Regions from separate parts of the Mesorhizobium sp. M4B.F.Ca.ET.017.02.2.1 genome, predicted to be linked through region 2. Evidence: riboswitches for the same ligand, from Rfam matches in the RefSeq annotation. Region 2 holds a riboswitch; each other region holds the start of a gene.
The links. A riboswitch is a leader RNA that binds a small molecule or an ion and turns the genes downstream of it on or off. The one in region 2 is predicted to bind cobalamin.
Positions count from the first base shown of each region.

Region 1: another riboswitch for cobalamin. It lies ahead of EN738_RS19445 (CbtB domain-containing protein); the one in region 2 lies ahead of EN738_RS10560 (aromatic ring-hydroxylating dioxygenase subunit alpha).
Region 3: another riboswitch for cobalamin. It lies ahead of EN738_RS26165 (DUF1636 family protein); the one in region 2 lies ahead of EN738_RS10560 (aromatic ring-hydroxylating dioxygenase subunit alpha).

Region 1 is NZ_RZOF01000164.1:1,255-5,009, reverse strand. It holds gene EN738_RS19455 (aromatic ring-hydroxylating dioxygenase subunit alpha) at 1-102, opposite strand, end outside; gene EN738_RS19450 (gamma-glutamylcyclotransferase) at 235-927, shown strand; cobalamin riboswitch at 992-1,186, shown strand; gene EN738_RS19445 (CbtB domain-containing protein) at 1,223-1,402, shown strand; gene EN738_RS19440 (CbtA family protein) at 1,418-2,215, shown strand; gene cobU (bifunctional adenosylcobinamide kinase/adenosylcobinamide-phosphate guanylyltransferase) at 2,208-2,723, shown strand; gene cobO (cob(I)yrinic acid a,c-diamide adenosyltransferase) at 2,725-3,339, shown strand; gene cbiB (adenosylcobinamide-phosphate synthase CbiB) at 3,340-3,755, opposite strand, start outside.
Region 2 is NZ_RZOF01000061.1:9,092-19,753, reverse strand. It holds gene EN738_RS10590 (nucleotidyltransferase family protein) at 1-1,424, opposite strand, end outside; gene EN738_RS10585 (glycosyltransferase family A protein) at 1,424-2,101, opposite strand; gene EN738_RS10580 (glycosyltransferase family A protein) at 2,101-2,853, opposite strand; gene EN738_RS10575 (serine kinase) at 2,850-3,896, opposite strand; gene EN738_RS10570 (PqqD family peptide modification chaperone) at 3,933-4,361, opposite strand; gene EN738_RS10565 (hybrid-cluster NAD(P)-dependent oxidoreductase) at 4,509-5,609, opposite strand; gene EN738_RS10560 (aromatic ring-hydroxylating dioxygenase subunit alpha) at 5,687-6,934, opposite strand; cobalamin riboswitch at 7,056-7,259, opposite strand; gene EN738_RS10555 (DUF680 domain-containing protein) at 7,762-7,971, shown strand; gene EN738_RS10550 (DUF680 domain-containing protein) at 8,077-8,316, shown strand; gene ugpC (sn-glycerol-3-phosphate ABC transporter ATP-binding protein UgpC) at 8,409-9,521, opposite strand; gene EN738_RS10540 (alpha-glucosidase) at 9,555-10,662, opposite strand, start outside.
Region 3 is NZ_RZOF01000285.1:4,408-8,162, reverse strand. It holds partial or broken gene EN738_RS26175 (cobaltochelatase subunit CobN) at 1-517, opposite strand, end outside; gene cobW (cobalamin biosynthesis protein CobW) at 535-1,572, opposite strand; gene EN738_RS26165 (DUF1636 family protein) at 1,575-2,003, opposite strand; cobalamin riboswitch at 2,040-2,246, opposite strand; gene EN738_RS26160 (DUF6348 family protein) at 2,555-2,998, opposite strand; gene EN738_RS26155 (winged helix-turn-helix domain-containing protein) at 3,053-3,755, opposite strand, start outside.

The sequences.
Region 1 (3,755 bases), on a different contig from region 2:
GTCACGACCGTAAGCCCCGGCATCCCAATAGGCCGACGAGGGCAGGGTCGGCTCAAGCCTGGTCAGGCCGGTGTAGAGGTCGTCGCTCGGTTTGGGCTGCATAGGCGGCTCCCTGAATGGTCCAGCCGACACCCGGCCAGGATGTTTGTCAATCGCTCGCGCCGTGGCCATTGTGGCACGCAATCGCCGCCCCTAAGGTCGGCGCTTCACAAGTCGGGTGCCCAGGGACAGTTCATGCCGCCAAGGACAATGTCGCTCACCGAGGAGCTGGTCGCGCGCTGCTTTCGCGTCGTCGAGGACAGCGGGCCTGATCCCAACGCGATGCATCTGGACGATGCCGACTATGAAGCGATGCTGGACACGCTCGAGGCTGAGCTGCCTGGCAGCGAACCGCTCTGGCTGTTCGGCTACGGCTCGCTGATCTGGAAGCCCGAGATCGATCATGTCGAGGAACGGGTTGCGGTCCCGCGCGGCTGGCACAGGTCCTTCTGCATGAAGATGACGCGCTGGCGCGGCACCAGGGAGCAGCCTGGCCTGATGATGGCGCTGGACCGGGGCGGGCAGTGCAAGGGCGTCGCCTTCAGGCTTGGCGACGCCGACCGGCGCCAGCAGCTCGACAAGGTTCTGCGGCGCGAAGTGACACTGAAGCCGACCAGCTACCATCCGCGCCTGCTCAACCTTTCGAGCGACGGCGGCACGTTGCGGGCACTGGCCTTCGTCATCAACCGCAAGGGCACAACCTATGCCGGCCCGCTTGAGGAAAAAGAGGTGGTCGAAAGGCTGGCGACATCCTGCGGGCACTGGGGATCGGGCGCAGACTATCTTTACAACACGGTGAAGAACCTCGAGCAGCGCGGCATCCATGACCGCCATCTGTGGCGGCTGCAGCATCTGGTTGCCGAGCGGATTGCCGCGTCGGACAGCTAGGCCCGGTGGCGCATTTGCGCTGGTGGCCGCCGGAATTTGGTTTGCCGGGCGCGACGATTCTGCCTATAGTCCTGCCGTCGTCGGTTCCGTTTTTGGAGCCAAGAGGGAATGCGGTGAGGGCGAATTCGTCCAATGCCGTGGCTGCCCCCGCAACTGTGTGCGGTAGTCCTCTCCAAGACCACTGAGGAAAATCCTCGGGAAGGTGGGGAAGGGCGCTGATCCGCGAGCCAGGAGACCTGCCGGCGACAGAAACGTTGAATTCTATGCCCTCGGGTGGAGGGCGAAAGGACAAGACATGACGACCGCTTCCGTCTCCCTCGGCACCTCCGTCTCCTCGCAGTCGCGCTTCATGCAGCTGGCCATGGCCGCGTTGCTCGGCATTTTCGTCGTCGGCTTTGTCGGCTTCTCGCATCTCGATGCGGTCCACAACGCAGCTCACGACTACCGCCACTCGATGGCGTTTCCCTGCCACTGACAAGGGCCTGACATCATGAACCTGTTTCGCAACGTCGTGTTCATCGCGGCGATTGCAGGGCTCGTGGCCGGCGTCGTTCTCGCTTGCCTGCAGGCCTATGCAACCGTGCCGCTGATCCTCAAGGCGGAAGTCTACGAACAGGCCGGCGGCGGCCATCATCATGATCATGCCGCGGCGCCTGCCGAGACCGGCGACGCCATGAGCTCCGCCGCTCCGGCCGGAAATGCCATGAGTTCCGCGCCGGCTCCGGCCGAAGCGGCCGCGCCAGCGGAAGACGAGGGCTGGGCACCGGCCGACGGCTTCGAGCGTTTCGCCTTCAACGTCGTCGCCAACATCGTCACCGGCATCGGCTTCGCGCTGATCCTGGTCGCGGTTTCGGAATTCGCCGGTGGTATCGGCAACTGGCGCCAGGGCGTGTTCTGGGGTCTCGCCGGCTTTGCCGTGTTCACGCTGGCGCCGGGCCTCGGCCTGCCGCCGGAACTGCCGGCGATGCCGGCCGCCGAACTCCTGCCGCGCCAGATCTGGTGGACGGCGACAGCGGTCGCGACCGCCGCCGGACTCGGCCTGATCGCTTTCCGCAAGTCGCTGCCGCTGGCGATCCTGGCCGTGGCCCTGATCGTCGCGCCGCACATCGTCGGCGCGCCGCAGCCGGAAAGCTTCGAGACGCCGATTCCCGAAGGCCTGCATCACCAGTTCGTGGTGGCGGTGACGGTCACCGACCTGGTGTTCTGGCTGGTGCTGGGCGCTGCCGTCGGCGTGGTGCGCGGCCGCTTCACCGGCACGGCCACCAGCCTGCGCGACAGCTTTGCCTGATCGCAGGGGACTGACCTTCATCATCGGCGGTGCGCGCTCCGGCAAGAGTGCGCATGCCGAAACCCTGGTGACGGCGAGTCCCTCGCCATGGGCTTACATCGCCACCGCGGAAGCCTATGACGATGAGATGCGCGAGCGCATCGCGCTGCATCGGGCGCGTCGCGGCGAGGGCTGGGCGACGGTCGACGCGCCGCTCGATCTTGCCGCCGCGATCGAGGCGCTGCCTGACCACCAACCCGTCTTGATCGACTGCCTGACTCTGTGGCTGACCAATCATATGCTGGCCGAGCGCGACCTCGATGCGGAATGCCGGCGGCTTGTGGATGTTCTATCGCGGCCGCGCGGGCCGTGGTTCGTGGTGTCCAACGAGGTCGGCCTGGGCATCGTGCCCGACAATGCGCTGGCGAGGCGGTTTCGCGATGCGGCCGGCCGGCTCAACCAGCAGGTCGCCGCCGTCGCCAATACGGTGCTGCTGATGGTGGCCGGTCTGCCGCTGAAGGTGAAGTGAGATGACTGAGACCGATGACAAGGATGCCGAGCGCCACCGCGCCAAGATGGCCAAGCGCAAGGCTGTGCAGGATGCCGAGGTGGCGGCAAAGACGATCGAGAAGGGGCTGCTGATCGTCAACACCGGCCCGGGCAAGGGCAAGACCACGGCCGCCTTCGGGCTGGCGCTCAGGATGCTCGGCTACGGCAGGCGCGTCGGCGTCGTGCAGTTCATCAAGGGCAAATGGCATACCGGCGAGAAGGACGCCTTCGCCGCCTTCGGCGACCGCGTCGTCTGGCATGCGATGGGCGAGGGCTTCACCTGGGAGACGCAGGACCTGAAGCGCGATATCGCCGCCGCCGAGGCCGCCTGGGCAAAAGCACTGGAGCTGATGGCGGATCCGTCGATCAGCCTTGTCGTGCTCGACGAGCTCAACATCGCGCTGCGCTACGACTATCTCGATCTGGAAAAGGTCGTTGCCGCGCTGAAGGCGCGCCGTGCTGACCTGCATATCATCGTCACCGGCCGAAACGCCAAGCCGCTGCTCGTCGAGGCGGCCGATCTCGTCACCGAAATGGGCCTCACCAAGCACCATTTCTCGGCGGGCGTGAAAGCCCAGCAAGGCATCGAGTTCTGATCACATCGTCAGATAGATCAACAGCGCCGACAGCATGCCGAACAGCGCGATCAGCAGCCAGTCGGCCACCTGGTAGAGCTTCAGCGCCTGCCTGATGTCGAGGCTTTCCGCCTCGCGCCGGCCGCCTTCGCCCATGTAGGCATCCTCGACGACCACGCCGCTGTAGCTGCGCGGGCCGGCCAGGGCGAGACCCAACGCGCCGGCCATCGCCGCCTCCGGCCAGCCGGCATTGGGCGAACGGTGCTTTTTCGCGTCGCGCCGCATGGCCTGCCAGGCGTTGCGGGGGTCCGCGCCTTTGACGAAGAAGGCAGCCAGCACGATCAGCAGCCCTGTCAGCCGCGATGCCGGCAGGTTGATCCAGTCGTCGAAGCGCGCCGCCGCCCAGCCGAAGGCCTCATGGCGCGGCGTGCGGTGGC
Region 2 (10,662 bases):
CCATAGGTGGCGACGGCCTGCTCGTTGTCCCAGACGCGGAACTGTCGCGACGGTCGCGCCTCGAGGACCAGACCCTGCACCGTCTGGTCGAGCTTCACCTTGCCGCGAAAGCGCAAGGTCCGTTCGCCACCGGCGCGGCTGATCGCCATCGAGCGCAACCGCGCGACGTGACGGTCGGCCGCATTGATCTCCATTTCGATACGCCGCCGCACCGGCGGCACGGCAATCCGCACGACGACGTCCAGCATCATTTCCCGCGCGGCGCCCGGCGGACCGGCTATGCCCTGCGAAAGCACGAAGGGAGCGGCCTCGGCGGTTTTTCCTGCTGTCGTGGCTTTGCCGCGCCAGACGACGTCGGGCTCTGCCTGCCGCAATCTTCCCTTCTTGCGCTGCAGCCGAAGCTGCTTGGCAAATCCGCGCGACAGCCAGGTCAGCCCGCCGAAGTCGGTGCGCGGCTTGGCCTGCAGGACGGACGACCAGCGCGACATACCGCGGCGGTCGGCCATCTCCATCACCCGTGCCAGCACTTCGTCCGGCACCGCAATGCCGATCTCCAGCGCGAGATAGGACAGCGCCACCGCGGCGGCGACCGCCAGACCGCGCCTGGCGGCAATGTCGAGGAACACGTCCCAGTCGACGTCGGCGCCCTCGATGGCCACCGCGCAGTCGACCAGCCAGTCGCTGTGGGTGTGGGCGTCGAGGCCGCCATGCGCGATGGCGAGCGCGATGCGGTCGGCGGGCGACGGCACCAGCACGGCGACGCCGCTGAACTCGGCCGGGACCGCCCGCCGCCAGATCGCGAGGTCGTCCTCGGCGCTCTGCTGCGAGCCGTCATAGGCGAGCTGGTGCAGGTCGATGTCGCCGTAATTGCCCTTGTAGAAATTCATCGAGCGCAGCGATGCAAGCCTGGTCCTGAGATATTGCGGGCTGACGCCAGTGGCGATCTGCCAGTCGCGGCCGCGCAGCACGTCGAAGGCAATTTCCATGTCCTGCGGGCGCACCAGTATGTCGATGTCGTGCGCCACGCGGCCACGCTGCGCCGAGACGTTGACGGCGATGCGGCTGGCGCCCTTGATCAGCATGACCGCGCAACCGGCATCGGCCATCGCCTTCAGCACTGGCTCGGCCTCGCGCATCGCCATGCGCGACTTGGTCCACAGCATCTTCTGCAGGCCGACGAGCCGCGGATAGGCGGCGTGGCCGGCGAGCCTGCGGCCGAACCGGTCGGAGATCGCCGCGAGCAGCCGATGCTCCCTGAAGGAGACGTGGTCGATGTCGTTGTCGTCAAGCCAGCCTGCGGCGCGATCGCGGGCGGCGTTCTCGTCGTGAAGCAGAGCCGCCTTGAGCAGCCGGTCGAGCCCTCCGGTGGGCCAGGACCAGCCATAGTCGGGAAAGCGGCGACCGACAGCGCGGATCCTGGCCATCAGCCGGAGCCCTGCTTGCTTTGCGCCCGGCGCAGCATCGCCGCTCGTACAACTTCCAGATAGCCGCGATCGCGCGCGGCATCGCGCCCATAGGACAGGCTGCCCGGCCTGATACGCCTGAGCGCCAGCACCTCATCCAGCATGTCGAGGGCGAAGCCCGCTTCGCGCACCCGGGCGATCCAGTCGATCATCTCGCCGCGGCCGCCCGGCGGGTCGACGATCGGCCCGACGGCGTCTGCGACCGAACGACGGATCACCATCGTCGTGCGCGACCAGCCAGGCGTCGCGGTCGGGTCGGGCAGATCGGGCTGGTCATGACGGAAATTGCGCTGATGGGTGAAGACGCCCGCAGTTTGCGGAGACCGTTCGAGATAGGCGAGCTGCGCCTCGATCTTGGTCGGCAGCCACAGATCGTCGGCGTCGAGCGTGGCGACAAACGGCGTCGACAGCGCCGCGATGCCTCGGGTGGTTGCGCTGCCTGGCCCGGCATTGTCCTGCCGCAACAGCTTGACCGGAAGATCGGCGCCGACGATCGCGGAAGCGAGGTCATCGGTCGACCCGTCGTCGACGATCACGACCAGTTCCGCCCGAACGGTCTGCGCCGCCACCGATCGCAGCGTCTCGGCTATTGTGGTGCTGGCATTGAAGGCCGGAATGACGACGCCATATCCGCTCATCACATGAACCGCCAGTCGGTCAGCTTGTCGAGTTCGAAGATGCCCTCGATCGGCCGCAGCGACGGGTTGGCCCTGCGCCGCTTCATCGATTTGTAGATGGCGCGCAGGAACTCGCGCGACTGGACATCTTCCTGCTTGGTCATGTTGCCGGGATGCCGGCGGTAATAGAGCGCCACCGTTTCCGGGAGCACATAACGGGGGCCAATCTCGAAGCCGCGAAGCAGATAGTCCGTGTCTTCGGCCTGGGCGAACTCCTCGTCGAACCAGCCAATGCGCTCGACCAGGCGGCGCGAGAAGATCGCCGAGGACAGGTGGATGCCGCGGACGGTGATGCGGTAGCTGTCCGCGGCCGGCTCCAGCCGCTCGTCATCGATGTTGTCGACCAGCATCATTCTCGAATAGCTGAGCTCAAGGCCGGGATCTTTCCGGAACAGCTCGACATCGGCCTCGAACCGCCCGGCCGGCGAGATGTCGTCGGAATCGAGGAAAGAGACCAGCTCGGTGTCCGGCTTGAGCAGCCTGAGCCCGGTGTTGCGGGCTCGGGTCACGCCCGCGTTCTGTTGCTGGAACAGGCGGATGCAGGGGCTCCCGCCAATCATCGAGCGCACGGCGTCGGCTGAACCGTCGGTCGAGCCGTCGTCGATGACGATGATGTCGAGATCGGCGGCGTCGCGTTGCCTGAGCAGCGAACGCAATGCCGGGACGACATAGCGCTCGCGGTTGTAGACCGGCATGATCACGCTCAGTTTCACGAAGCGCCCCGCGCTAGGAAATCCGCAACGGTGCCGGCGATCTCGCCGGGATCCGTGCCCAGGGACAGACGGTAGCACGGCAGCAGTCGCGTAAGATCGCTGAAGAAGCGAAAGCCGCTTTCCCGCTCGCCCGGCATCTGCGCGATCCCCGACGGCGCCAGCGCAATCATGGCGTCCCTGCGCGACATCGGCATGATCGAGCTTGCCCCACCAGCGCCGATATGTGGCACCATCAGCGCAACGATGTCCAGCGTGCCGGGGATCGGCCTGGAGGCGATATCCCCTATGTGGAAAACATGCTTGCCTTGCCAGTTGAGCGGCCTGTCGCTGCCCAGTCGGTCTTTCAGTCCGAGCCGGGCAAATCCCTTCGGGTCCTGCTTGAGCACCGAAAATAGCGGCCGGGCAGTCACACTGCTCGAAAGATCGACCAGCACATAGTCGTCGCCGACACTGTCGAGCCCGTTGAGCAGCCCGGCTACGACCGTGCCTGATTTTCCGGCGCCGCCCGCGCCGGCGAGCAGCACGCCGCTGCCGTCGGCACCGAGCGTGCCGGCATGGGCGAGCCGCATACCGCGCGCGCCGTATTCCCAGTGCAGGAAGGCGCGCAGCGGCGAACCCGTCTCCCACGGCGGAAAGGCATCCGCCGCTCGCATCAACTGCACGCCGACGCGCCGCTGCGGATCGTAGACCTTCCAGAAATCGAGATCGTGAAAGTAGTGGCCGCGCAAACCGGCGCCGGCGAGACGCTGCGCGAAACCGTGTTCGGTGAAATGCGCGTCCCCCCATCGTGCCGGCTCGGGCATGCCGCCAATGCCGGGATGGCCTACGAAAATGCGGCAAGCGGGCAATCCCGGTTGATCGTCCCCGGCCTCGACAAAGGCATGGCCAAGCGCTTCGGCCAGCGCGCCGGGCTCGAGATGCACGGTCAGTTCAAGGGCGGGCAGGCGGACTTTGCGCGTGACCGGAAAGAGCGCCGCGTCTTCGGCGGCCGCGATGAGATAGCGGGCGTAGTCCGGCAGTGTCTCAAGGGTCACACGCGGCATGGTCTATCCCGGCTCGGCCGACGTGCTGCCGATCTCTCAGGATGCCTGCTTGACCGCCGGCCAGCCGAGAGGCTCCTCGACCTCGTGGATCGGGTCGACGATGATGAGGTCGGCGAGATCGTCGTGGACGCTCACATTGAGCGGCTCGTTTGCCGCCGCAAGTTCGGCAGCCAGTTCGTCCGGCAGCGGCTGCGCCGTGCCATCGGAAGGCACCAGCAGTCCGAGCTCGACCAATTGCGCAATGAAGGCGTCAAGCCCGGTCGCGCCGATAGCCGCTGCGCCGGCTATCGATCCGGCCAGCGCCTGCGCACCGACGCCCGAAGACAGCGCCTGCCAGACCCGGCTGCCCGAATCGGAGAAGCCGAAATATTTCCCGCTCGCCAGATCAAGCACGACAGCTTCGCCGTCGAAGGATTCGAAAACGATATCCTTGCTCGCGACTGCGTAGACATTGGCTTGCGGCATTGCTCTGCCCCACTTCATAACTCGCGCAAGCAACCGCCTTTGCGGCGGCCGCTCTCCCCGAGGAAGGCCTGTAAACACTCGGTTCTGGCTTGGCAAGACGACGGACACGGCAGGCCGCTTGCCATTTTTGGGGTCGACGCGGCGGAATCAGGCCTCGATTTCCAGCCGCGTCAGCGGCCTCGAGCAGCAGGCAAGGATGAAGCCGTCGTCGATCTCGTGATCGAGAATGCCGCCATTGTGGCTCATCGCGACCTCGCCAGAGACCTTCCTGACCTTGCAGGTGCCGCAGAGGCCGAACTCGCAGGCGGCCGGGATCCTGACGCCAGAGGCGCGCGCCGTCTGCAGCACGGTCTGTCCGGCAAGGCATTCGGCGTCGACGTCGGAAAGCGAGAAGCGCACCGGCGTCGCGGCCTCGACGGGGGTCTCGACGCCGCCGTCGCCCGGCAGCGCGAACGGCGCCGGCACTTCCTCCACCGCCGGCGCGGCAAAGCTTTCCTGGTGATACTTGGCCATGTCGAAGCCCGCCGCCTCCAACATCTGCCGCACCGCGCGCATGAACGGGTCGGGGCCGCAGCAGAATATCTCGCGCTCGCGGAAGTCGGGAGCGAGCAGCGGCAGGCGAATGGCGTCGATGCGGCCCATATGACCGAACCAGCCCTCGCGGCTGGAGCGTTCCTCGATCATGAAGCCGAGCGACAGGCCGGGCATGCGGCTGCCCAGCAATTCAAGCTCCTTGCGGAAGATGATCTCGTCCGCCCTGCGCGCGCAGTTGACGAAGCCGACATCGGTCCAGGGCGCGCAGTCGTTCAGCCAGCGCAGCATCGACATCATCGGTGTTACGCCGGAGCCGGCCGAGATGAACAGGTACTTGGCCGCCGGATGGCTGTGCAGCGAGAAATCGCCGGCCGGGCCATAGGCCTTCACATGGGCGCCGGGCTTGAGATTGTCGAACATCCAGCGCGTGCCGATGCTGCCGGCCTGCGCCTTCACCGTCACCGCGATCGAGAACGGCCGCGAGGGCGATGAGGACAGCGTGTAGGTGCGCATCAGCGGTCCGTCGGCGGTCGGCAGTTCCAGCGTCACGAACTGGCCGGGCTTGTAGCGGAACCAGGTCTGGTTGTCGGAGCGGAAGGTGAAGGTCTTGACGTCCGGCGCCTCGTCGCTGACGCCGATCACCTCCAGCACCTGCAGCCGGTCGTTCCAGGGCGCCATCTCGTCGAGATGGCGATAGAGGGCGAGATCCGTCATCGCGTTCATCCCTTGGTCCTTTTCATTCTGCACATGTCGTGATCCCAAAACCGCTCAACACTTTTGGGCGCCATGTGCTAGGCAACGCTGCGCAGCGCCGGCCGGCCGCCTTCGGCAAGGCGCGGGCCCATGAAGGAGGCGTACCATTCGACGAACTGGATGACGCCGCCCTCATGCTGCTCCGAATAGGGGCCGGGCTCATAGGCCGGCGAGAGGATGCCGAAAGCGTTTTCCTCGACGATGCGGCGATCCTGGTCGTTGGTCTCGGTCCAGACATGGGTGAGTTCGGCAAGATCGTAATCGACGCCTTCCACCGCATCCTTGTGGACCAGCCATTTCGTCGTCACCGCGGTTTCGGTGGCGCTGATCGGCAGCACCCGGAAGGTGACGGCATGGTCGATCAGGATATGGTTCCAGGTGGTCGGATAGTGATAGTGCATCAACGTGCCGATGCGGTCCGCCGAGACGCTCGTGGAAAGGTTCTTCCTCACCGCGCGCTTGCCGCTCATCGTGTAGCTGACGGCGTCGCGCAAGAGCGGCGCGCGGGTGGCGCGATACTGTCCCGCCGGGTCGATGCGGAACTTGCTCGGCAGGCCCGCCGCCTCGCATTTCGCCCAATGCGCCTGCATCTCGGGATCGCTTTCGGCACCATGCACGCCGGTCACGGTCGGCGCCTCGGGGAAGGTCTTGCAGAGTTCGGGATGGTTGCCGGCGCAGTGATAGCACTCGCGGTTGTTTTCCCAGACCAGCTTCCAGTTGCCCTTCTCGACGATGGTCGATTCGAAAGCGACCTTCGCCTCAGTCAATCGATGCGGCAGGAGATAGGGTTCGATCATGGCGCGCATCGGCGCGAAATCGGCTGGCTCTTTCGCCAGGCAGATGAAGATGTAGCCGCCGACGCTCTCGCAGGCGACCGGCTTCAGGCCGAACTGGCTCTTGTCGAAACCATCCGCCATCTGGCGGGCGAACAGCAGCCTGCCGTCGAGCTCGTAGGTCCATTGATGATAGGGGCAGACGAGCTTCGCCGCGGTGCCCTTCTCGGCGTTGCAGACGCGGCTGCCGCGATGGCGGCAGGAGTTATGGAAGGCATTGACCCTGCCTTGCTGGTCGCGAACCAGAACCACCGGATAGTCGCCGACCTGCGCGGTGATGTAGCTGCCCGGCTTCGGCAATTCGCAATCGTGGCCGATGAACAGCCAGTCGCGGTACCAGATCAGCTCCATGTCGAGCTTGAAATAGTCCGGGTCGGTATAGAAGGGCTGTTCCAGCGAAAAGCCCGGCCTGCGGCCGTGCAGCAGCCTCAGCATGTCGTTGCGCGCATCCATGTCCTGTCCTCGCGTTTGTCGCACCGCTTCAAGGACTGAACTGGTGGTGATTGAGAAGAACGACCGCCGCCGGCATGGCCGGGCACGCACCATCCGCCTCTTGACCGCCCACCGCGATCAGCCGAGTTCAAGTATCCCTGGCTGGTTTCCGGGCTCTGGAGTGCCCTGACGGGCGGTCGCGGCACCTTCCCAGGCCGATGGCCCAGTGGTCTCCCGTCGCGACTTTGAACTCCACCACCGTTGCGGGGGCAGCGCCGGGTTCTGACCGGCTTCCCAATTCTCCGTCCCGTCGTCACGGGGCAGCACCTGAGATAATCTGATCTTAATCACGACAGCCGCCGCGCCATCGGCATGAAAACGACATCGCATCCATGCGGCGCGACACGACCCATGATGCTTGATATTGGCCCTGCAAGGCGACCGATGTCACACGCTGCCGGCATGCGAATCGAGGCGGAGAAAACCGTGTTCCCTGGGCGGTTCTGAATTGGTTAACAGTATAGAAAAGTGACTATTAGGAGATCCTAAAATCGAACCGAACGGTTCGTTTCTGTTGACAATGCGTGCAGGACGGTGTGAACGCAGATCTTCGGAATCGTCACTTGGCCCGATGGGCGATTCAAACAACCACTTGATATTGCTTCGTAATTCATTGCGTGTAGATGGCCTTGGTACAATTTCAAGGTGCAGATTCATAGGCCAGACGGAAAAACTTCGTGATTGGAAAGCGGCCGATGGCTCTCCCACATCGGGGCTGTCCGAACGACGCGATTTCCTCCCAAGACACGCCGCTAGACGGACGGAAAAAATATACTGGAGTACCAAAAATGAAAAAGATTGCTCTTACTGCCGCCGCCCTTCTGGCCATTTCCGGCAGCGCCTTTGCTGGTGGCAGCGACAATTACGGTTCCAACGGTGCCAATCAGCCCGCTGCTGCCGTCGACAGCTCGTACACGGCATCGATCAAGAAGTCGGAACCGGCCGCCGAGCAGCCCGCCAACCAGGGCAGCGACCGTAACCTCTTCGGCAACAACTAAACCGACCGGACCGCGATCCCGGACCTCCGGTTCGGGTCGTGGCCAAACGGAAGCCGGACGCGGCGGCTGGCCCGCCGCTCCGACGCAAATCCAGGAGTACCCAAAATGAAGAAGATTGCTCTTACTGCCGCCGCACTTTTGATCGCCGCCGGTAGCGCCTATGCCCGCAACGACAATGTCGGCGGGACCGACATCAACAGTCAGCGGCCGGCCGCCAACGTCGACACCACGCAGACGTCGTCGACGCGCGACACCAGCTCGCCGGTCTACAAGCTGCTGAACTCGTCGGGCGACGTAGAGAAGTCCGCGCCTCAGGGCAGCGACCGCAACCTGTTTGGCCGCTAACAGCCGGTCCATCCCGGATCGGGATATGGATCGGGCCATAATGCCAAGAGCGGCGGGCACAGCCCGCCGCTCTTTTTTGTCTCACGTGAAGGTCAGGCCGCCTTGGCTTCCGCCATATGCAGCGTGAAGGAGTGGCCGTCGGCATCGAAGATGTGCAGGTCGCCGGGATCGGCGTTGAGCCGCAGCACAGCGCCGCGCTTGACCTCGACATTGCCCGGCAGTTTCGTCACCAGCGGCAGGTCGGCGCGGCCGATGTCGACATAGACGAGCTGGACCTCGCCGAGCTGCTCGACATAATCCACCGTTCCCTCGAACAGATACTCGGTGCCGGTGGCGATCGCCAGGTCTTCCGGCCGCACGCCGAAACTCACCGCCGCACCATTCGCCGCGGCGGGTGTGGCGATCGGCACCGTCGCCTTGCGGCCGCCGACATGGCTGATGACGGTCGGGTCGCCGGCCTTTTCGATCTTGGCCGGCAGGATGTTCATGGCCGGCGAGCCGATGAACTGGGCAACGAACAGATTGCCGGGCCGCTTGTAGAGCTCCATCGGCGTGCCGACCTGCTCGATGCGGCCTTCCTTCAGCACCACGATGCGATCGGCCAGCGTCATCGCCTCGACCTGGTCGTGGGTGACATAGATCATCGTCGTGTTCGGCATCGATTCCTTGAGCTTGGCGATCTCGATGCGGGTGGCGACGCGAAGTGCCGCGTCGAGGTTGGACAGCGGCTCGTCGAACAGGAACACCTTCGGGTTGCGCACGATGGCGCGGCCGATGGCGACGCGCTGGCGCTGGCCGCCCGACATCGCCTTGGGCAGCCGGTCGAGATATTTGGTCAATTGCAGGATCTCGGCCGCCTGCCGCACCCGCTTGTCGATCTCGGCCTTGCTTTCCTTGCCGATCTTCATCGAGAAGGCCATGTTGTCGTAGACGGTCATGTGCGGATAGAGCGCGTAGGACTGGAACACCATGGCGATGCCGCGCTTCGACGGCGGCACGTCGTTCACGACGTCGCCGGCGATCTTGAGTTCGCCCGAGGTGATCTCCTCCAGCCCGGCGATGGACCTCAGCAAGGTCGACTTGCCGCAGCCGGACGGGCCGACGAAGACGATGAACTCGCCCGACTTAATGTCGAGGTCGATGCCGTGCAGGATGTTGAGATTGCCGTACGACTTCTTGACTTGCCTCAGCGTGACATCGGCCATGATTGTCCTCCCAGTGACGTCCGTTTCAAAAACTCAGTCGATGCGCCCGAACCAGGCGCCGTAGCCGCCAAGGCGGATGGAGCCGGCGCCAGCTTGGCCCGAAAAGCCGTGCCCGGGCAAGGGCTGCAGCGAGCCGCCGCCGAGATCGACCTCGGCCGGCTTGCTGCCCAGGTTGAAGACGCAGGCGACACGCTCATTGCCCTCGCGGCGGGTGAAGGCGACGGTGTCGCCCGCGCTTTCGATGAAGTCGATGTCGCCCTTGGCCAGCGCCGGATGCTGGCGGCGGAAGGCGAGGAAGCGCCGGTAGTGCTCGAGCAGCGAGCTTGCATCGCCCTGTTGCACGTTCACCGCCTGCAAAAGATGCTTGCCGGGCACCGGCAGCCACGGCTTGGCCGCCGAGAAGCCGCCATTCTTGGCGGCGGCATCCCACACCATCGGCGTGCGGCAGCCGTCGCGCCCCTTGAATTCGGGCCAGAAGCGGATGCCGTAGGGGTCCTGCAGGTCCTCGAAGCTGAGATCCGCCTCGCCGAGGCCGAGCTCCTCGCCCTGATAGAGGCAGACCGAGCCGCGCAGCGACATCAGCAGCGCCGAGATCACCTTGAGATAGGCGGTCGGATCGGCCTCGCTGGCGGCCCAGCGCGAGGCCGGCCGCATCACGTCGTGATTGGAGAAGGCCCAGCACGACCAGCCGTCGCTGGCGACCTTGCCGAAGGCTTCCAGCACCGTGCGCACCTTGGCGGCGCTGATCTTCTCGGGCGCCAGGAAGTCGAAGGAATAGCACATGTGGACGCGCTTGCCGCCGGCGGTGTAGGCGGCCACCACTTCCAGGCCGCGCTGCGAATCGCCGACTTCGCCGACCGCTGCCTGCGCCGGATATTCGTCGAGCAGGGCGCGGAAGCGTTCGAGGAAGCCGAGGTTCTCCGGCCGGCTCTTGTCGTAGATATGGTCCTGGTAGTTGTAGGGGTTGACGGCCGGAGCCGTCTGGTCGTTGCGCTCCTCGGGCGGCAGCGGCGGATTGTTCTCCAGCCCCTGGCTGTGGAAATAGAAATTGATCGTGTCGAGGCGGAAGCCGTCGACACCGCGCTCCAGCCAGAAACGGGTGACGTCGAGCAGCGCGTCCTGGACCTCCGCGTTGTGGAAG
Region 3 (3,755 bases), on a different contig from region 2:
TAACCGGCTCGGCAACCGCCTCATCCGACCCCGCCAGCCGCGCCAGCCTCTTCACCAGCGCTGTCATATTCGCAGGCCCGCCTTCGCGGAAATAGCCGAGCAATCCGTCAAGTTCGGCGCGCGGCAGGGTCGAGGCCTCGATCAGCCGCAGATCCTCGTCGTGGCTTTCGCCGGGCAGCAGCGCGAGTTTGATGCCGCGTTCGCGCGCGACCGTGGCGAGCTGGTCGCAACCGTAGCGCCACCAGTCATAGCCGCCGAGGATGCGCACCAGGATGACCTTGGCGTGGAGGGCGACGCTGTCGATCCAGAGGTCGACCGACATCGGATGACGGAGATCGCGAAGTGCCGCCAGCCGCATTGAGGGCAATCGTTCCGCGTCGGCCTTCCACGCCGCAGCCAGTCCGGAAAGATCGCTGTCGGTGAAGGACAGCGCCACCACATCCGCAGGCGTCTGCCTGAGATCGACAGGCTCGGCGAGATCGTCGAGCGAGGCGGATGTGGTGGTGAGGATGTGCATGGCGGTTCGGGTTTGCCTCAGCCGGCGAGGATACGCTCGATCGCCGGGCGGTTCAGCCCCTTCAGGCCGATGACGACGAGGCGCGAGCGGCGATCGTCCTCGGCCGTCCACGCGCGGTCGTAGTAATGGTTGACACGTGGCCCGACGGCCTGCAGCAAAAGCCGCATCGGCTTGCCGCCGACCTCGACGAATCCCTTCACGCGCAGCACATTCTCCTGTTCGGCAGCGGTGGCGACGCGTTGTGCCAGTTCATCCGGATTGGCGATCGACGGGATGTCGATGACGAAGGAGTCAAAATCGTCATGCTCGTGGTCGAGCTCGTCATCGTGATGGGTCTTGCGGTTCTCGATGTCGTCCTCGACGGCGAGGCCAAGGCCGAGCAGCACGGACGGGTCGACCTTGCCCTGGGCGGTCGGCACGACCTTGACGGCGCGAGCCACATGCTCGCCGATGACGGCGTTGGCGCGCGCCGAGCCGGCGGCGTCCATCAGATCGCTCTTCGACAGGATGATCAGGTCGGCGCAGGCGATCTGGTCCTCGAACACTTCTTCGACCGGATCGTCATGGTCGAGCGAGTCATCCGCCGCGCGCTGTGCCTGCAGCGCGTCCATGTCGGAAGCGACGCGGCCGTCTGCCAGGGCCGGGCCGTCGACCACGGCAATGACGCCATCGACAGTGACGCGGCTCTTCACGCTCGGCCACTGGAAGGCCTGGACCAGCGGCTTCGGCAGCGCGAGGCCTGAGGTTTCGATCAGGATGTGATCGACCTTCGGCGTCCGCGACAGGATCTGGTCGAGCGCCGGCACGAAATCGTCGGCGACGGTGCAGCAGATGCAGCCATTGGCCAGTTCGACGATGTTTTCCTCCGGGCAGGCATCGACGCCGCAGCCCTTGAGGATTTCGCCGTCGATGCCGACATCGCCGAACTCGTTGACGATGATCGCCAGCCGCTTGCCTTTGGCGTTCTCGAGCAGGTTGCGGATCAGCGTCGTCTTTCCGGCGCCCAGGAAGCCGGTAACGACGGTGCAGGGAACACGGGAGACGGATGCGGTCATGGTCAGTCCTTCAGCAGGTCGAGGGGAGGGATGCGGGCAACAAGGCCGCGCTTCAGGGAATCGGGCCGGCCGCGCCACGGGATGAGGCCGTCGGTCGAGGTGGCGAAGAGCTTTGCGCCAGCAACGAGGTCGGCGCCGCTGGTCGCTGTCAGGTCGCCGAAGACGTAGCTCCAGCAGCCATCGCGCAGAAGTGCCGCGCTCAGTCGGCGCTTGCAATTGCCGAGGCATTCGACGGTGCGGATGTTGATCTTTTCGCCGGAAGCCGCCCGGCGCGTGTCCTCGGCAAGCAGCGCGCCGGCGCGCGGATGGGCATCGGAACCGGTCTCGTCGCGGCAGGACGAGCAGACGATGACGGTCACGCCGGCCGGACCATCGTCGTCGCCGGACGGTATGTCCGCTCTATCAGCCGGAAAACTGCTGTCGCGCTCCAAATCAGGCTCCTTGCCCGGAAACCCGCCGGGCGATCGGATTCTTTTCTCGCAGACGGCAGGTCTCCTGGCTCGCGGGTCATCGCCTTGGTTAGCCGCCTTCCCGGGGAACATCCCAGTGGCTTTCGGCCTTGGCTCTTCGCTTACAGTTGCGGGGACAGCCGCGGATTTGGGCATTTTTCCCGCACCGCATTCCCTCTTGGCTCCTCCTTTTGCCGGGAGGAGACCGTCTGGCCATGGATTTAGGCTTCTGCGGGCAGATGTGTCAACGCGCGGCTACGACATGGCTATGTCGGTCAGAGGCTGTCATGTGCCGCCAATCGGCAGGGCCAGGATAACTTGCCGGACTGCTTGATAACCATCGCCGTGGTCCCAGTCATGGCTGAGGGCTAGGTCCTGTCCTTCTTGCCAAACCTTATTATCCAGAAGGACCTCGGTGCAAATAAGCTCGCCTTTCAAGGCTGCAAAAAAGGTGCGTACAAAGTGACTGCCAGGGGAAACGGAAGCTGTGAACAGCTTTTCCAGCTTGGCGTAGAACGTTGGATAACCCCGGTTCAGCGAATTAAGCTCGGTGGTGGCCTGGGAAATGACCTGTCCACCATAGATTTTCCAGCGAACATTCTTTTGCCAGATCTTCCAACTGGGATGCTTTGCTGCCAAACCTCTACTTCGGCCTGCATGTTGTCGCAGACATGATCAGCCAGTCCCTCGATCGCCACGTGGAAAACGCCACGAAGAAATTTTTCAAACGCCTGATTTAATTCTTGTTCTCGCGTGTCACCGAAGCCAGCAAAGGATTCAATGACCGGCTGAACATCAAGCAGTGGGGAAAAAATGTAGATTTCGAGGACCAGCCGGCCAGCTTCCGCCTCGAATACCTCAGCCTCAAACCGAAGTTGCCTCGACTGTAGCAGAACGTCCTGATCTCTACGCACTGCATCGATCCCATGCGCAATCAATGCGCCATGGATCATGTCGAGCACTTTGTCCGATGCCATTGCACAACCTACGAGGTTTGTTGGAGCGTGTATGACAGAGGCTGCAGGGGTTGGCTATCTTATCTCGCCAGCCAGCGCCGGCCCCAAATCGCCGGCCGGCGTCACTTCGATGCGCTCAAGCCCAAGCCAGCCCTGCATCTGCTTCAATTCCTCGAAGAGTTCACCGGCCGTTTCGGGCGGAGCGCCGGCCTCGGCATAGGCGGCATGGACGCGCAGCACGCTAGCCGGGCGATCGGCCCTCAGATCGACGCGGGCGACGATCCGGTCGCCGAGCAGGAAGGGCAGCACGTAGTAGCCGTATTGGCGCTTTTCGGCCGGCGTGTAGATCTCGATGCGGTAGCGGAAGTCGAAGAGCTTTTCGGTGCGGGTGCGTTCGAAAACGACGGGATCGAACGGCGCGAGCAGGGCGCGCGCCTCGATCTTGCGCGGGATGCGGGCGTCCTTGTGGAGATAGGCCGGCTTGTCCCAGCCTTCGACCCGCATCGGCAGCAGATCGCCCGTCTCGACCAGTTCCTCGATGCGGTCCTTCGTGTCGCCGGGCGCCAGACGAAAATAGTCGCGCAGGTCGCTGTAGGTGGCGATGCCGTGCGCGCGGGCTGAAATGCGCAGCAATTCGCGATGCGCGTCCTCGACGGAGGGAACCGGCAGGTCGAGCACGGCCTGCGGCAGCACGCGCTCCGGCAAATCGTAGTAGCGCTCGAAGCCGCGCCGGTAGGCGGTGGTGATGCGGCCGGCCCAAAACAGCCACTCGAAGGCG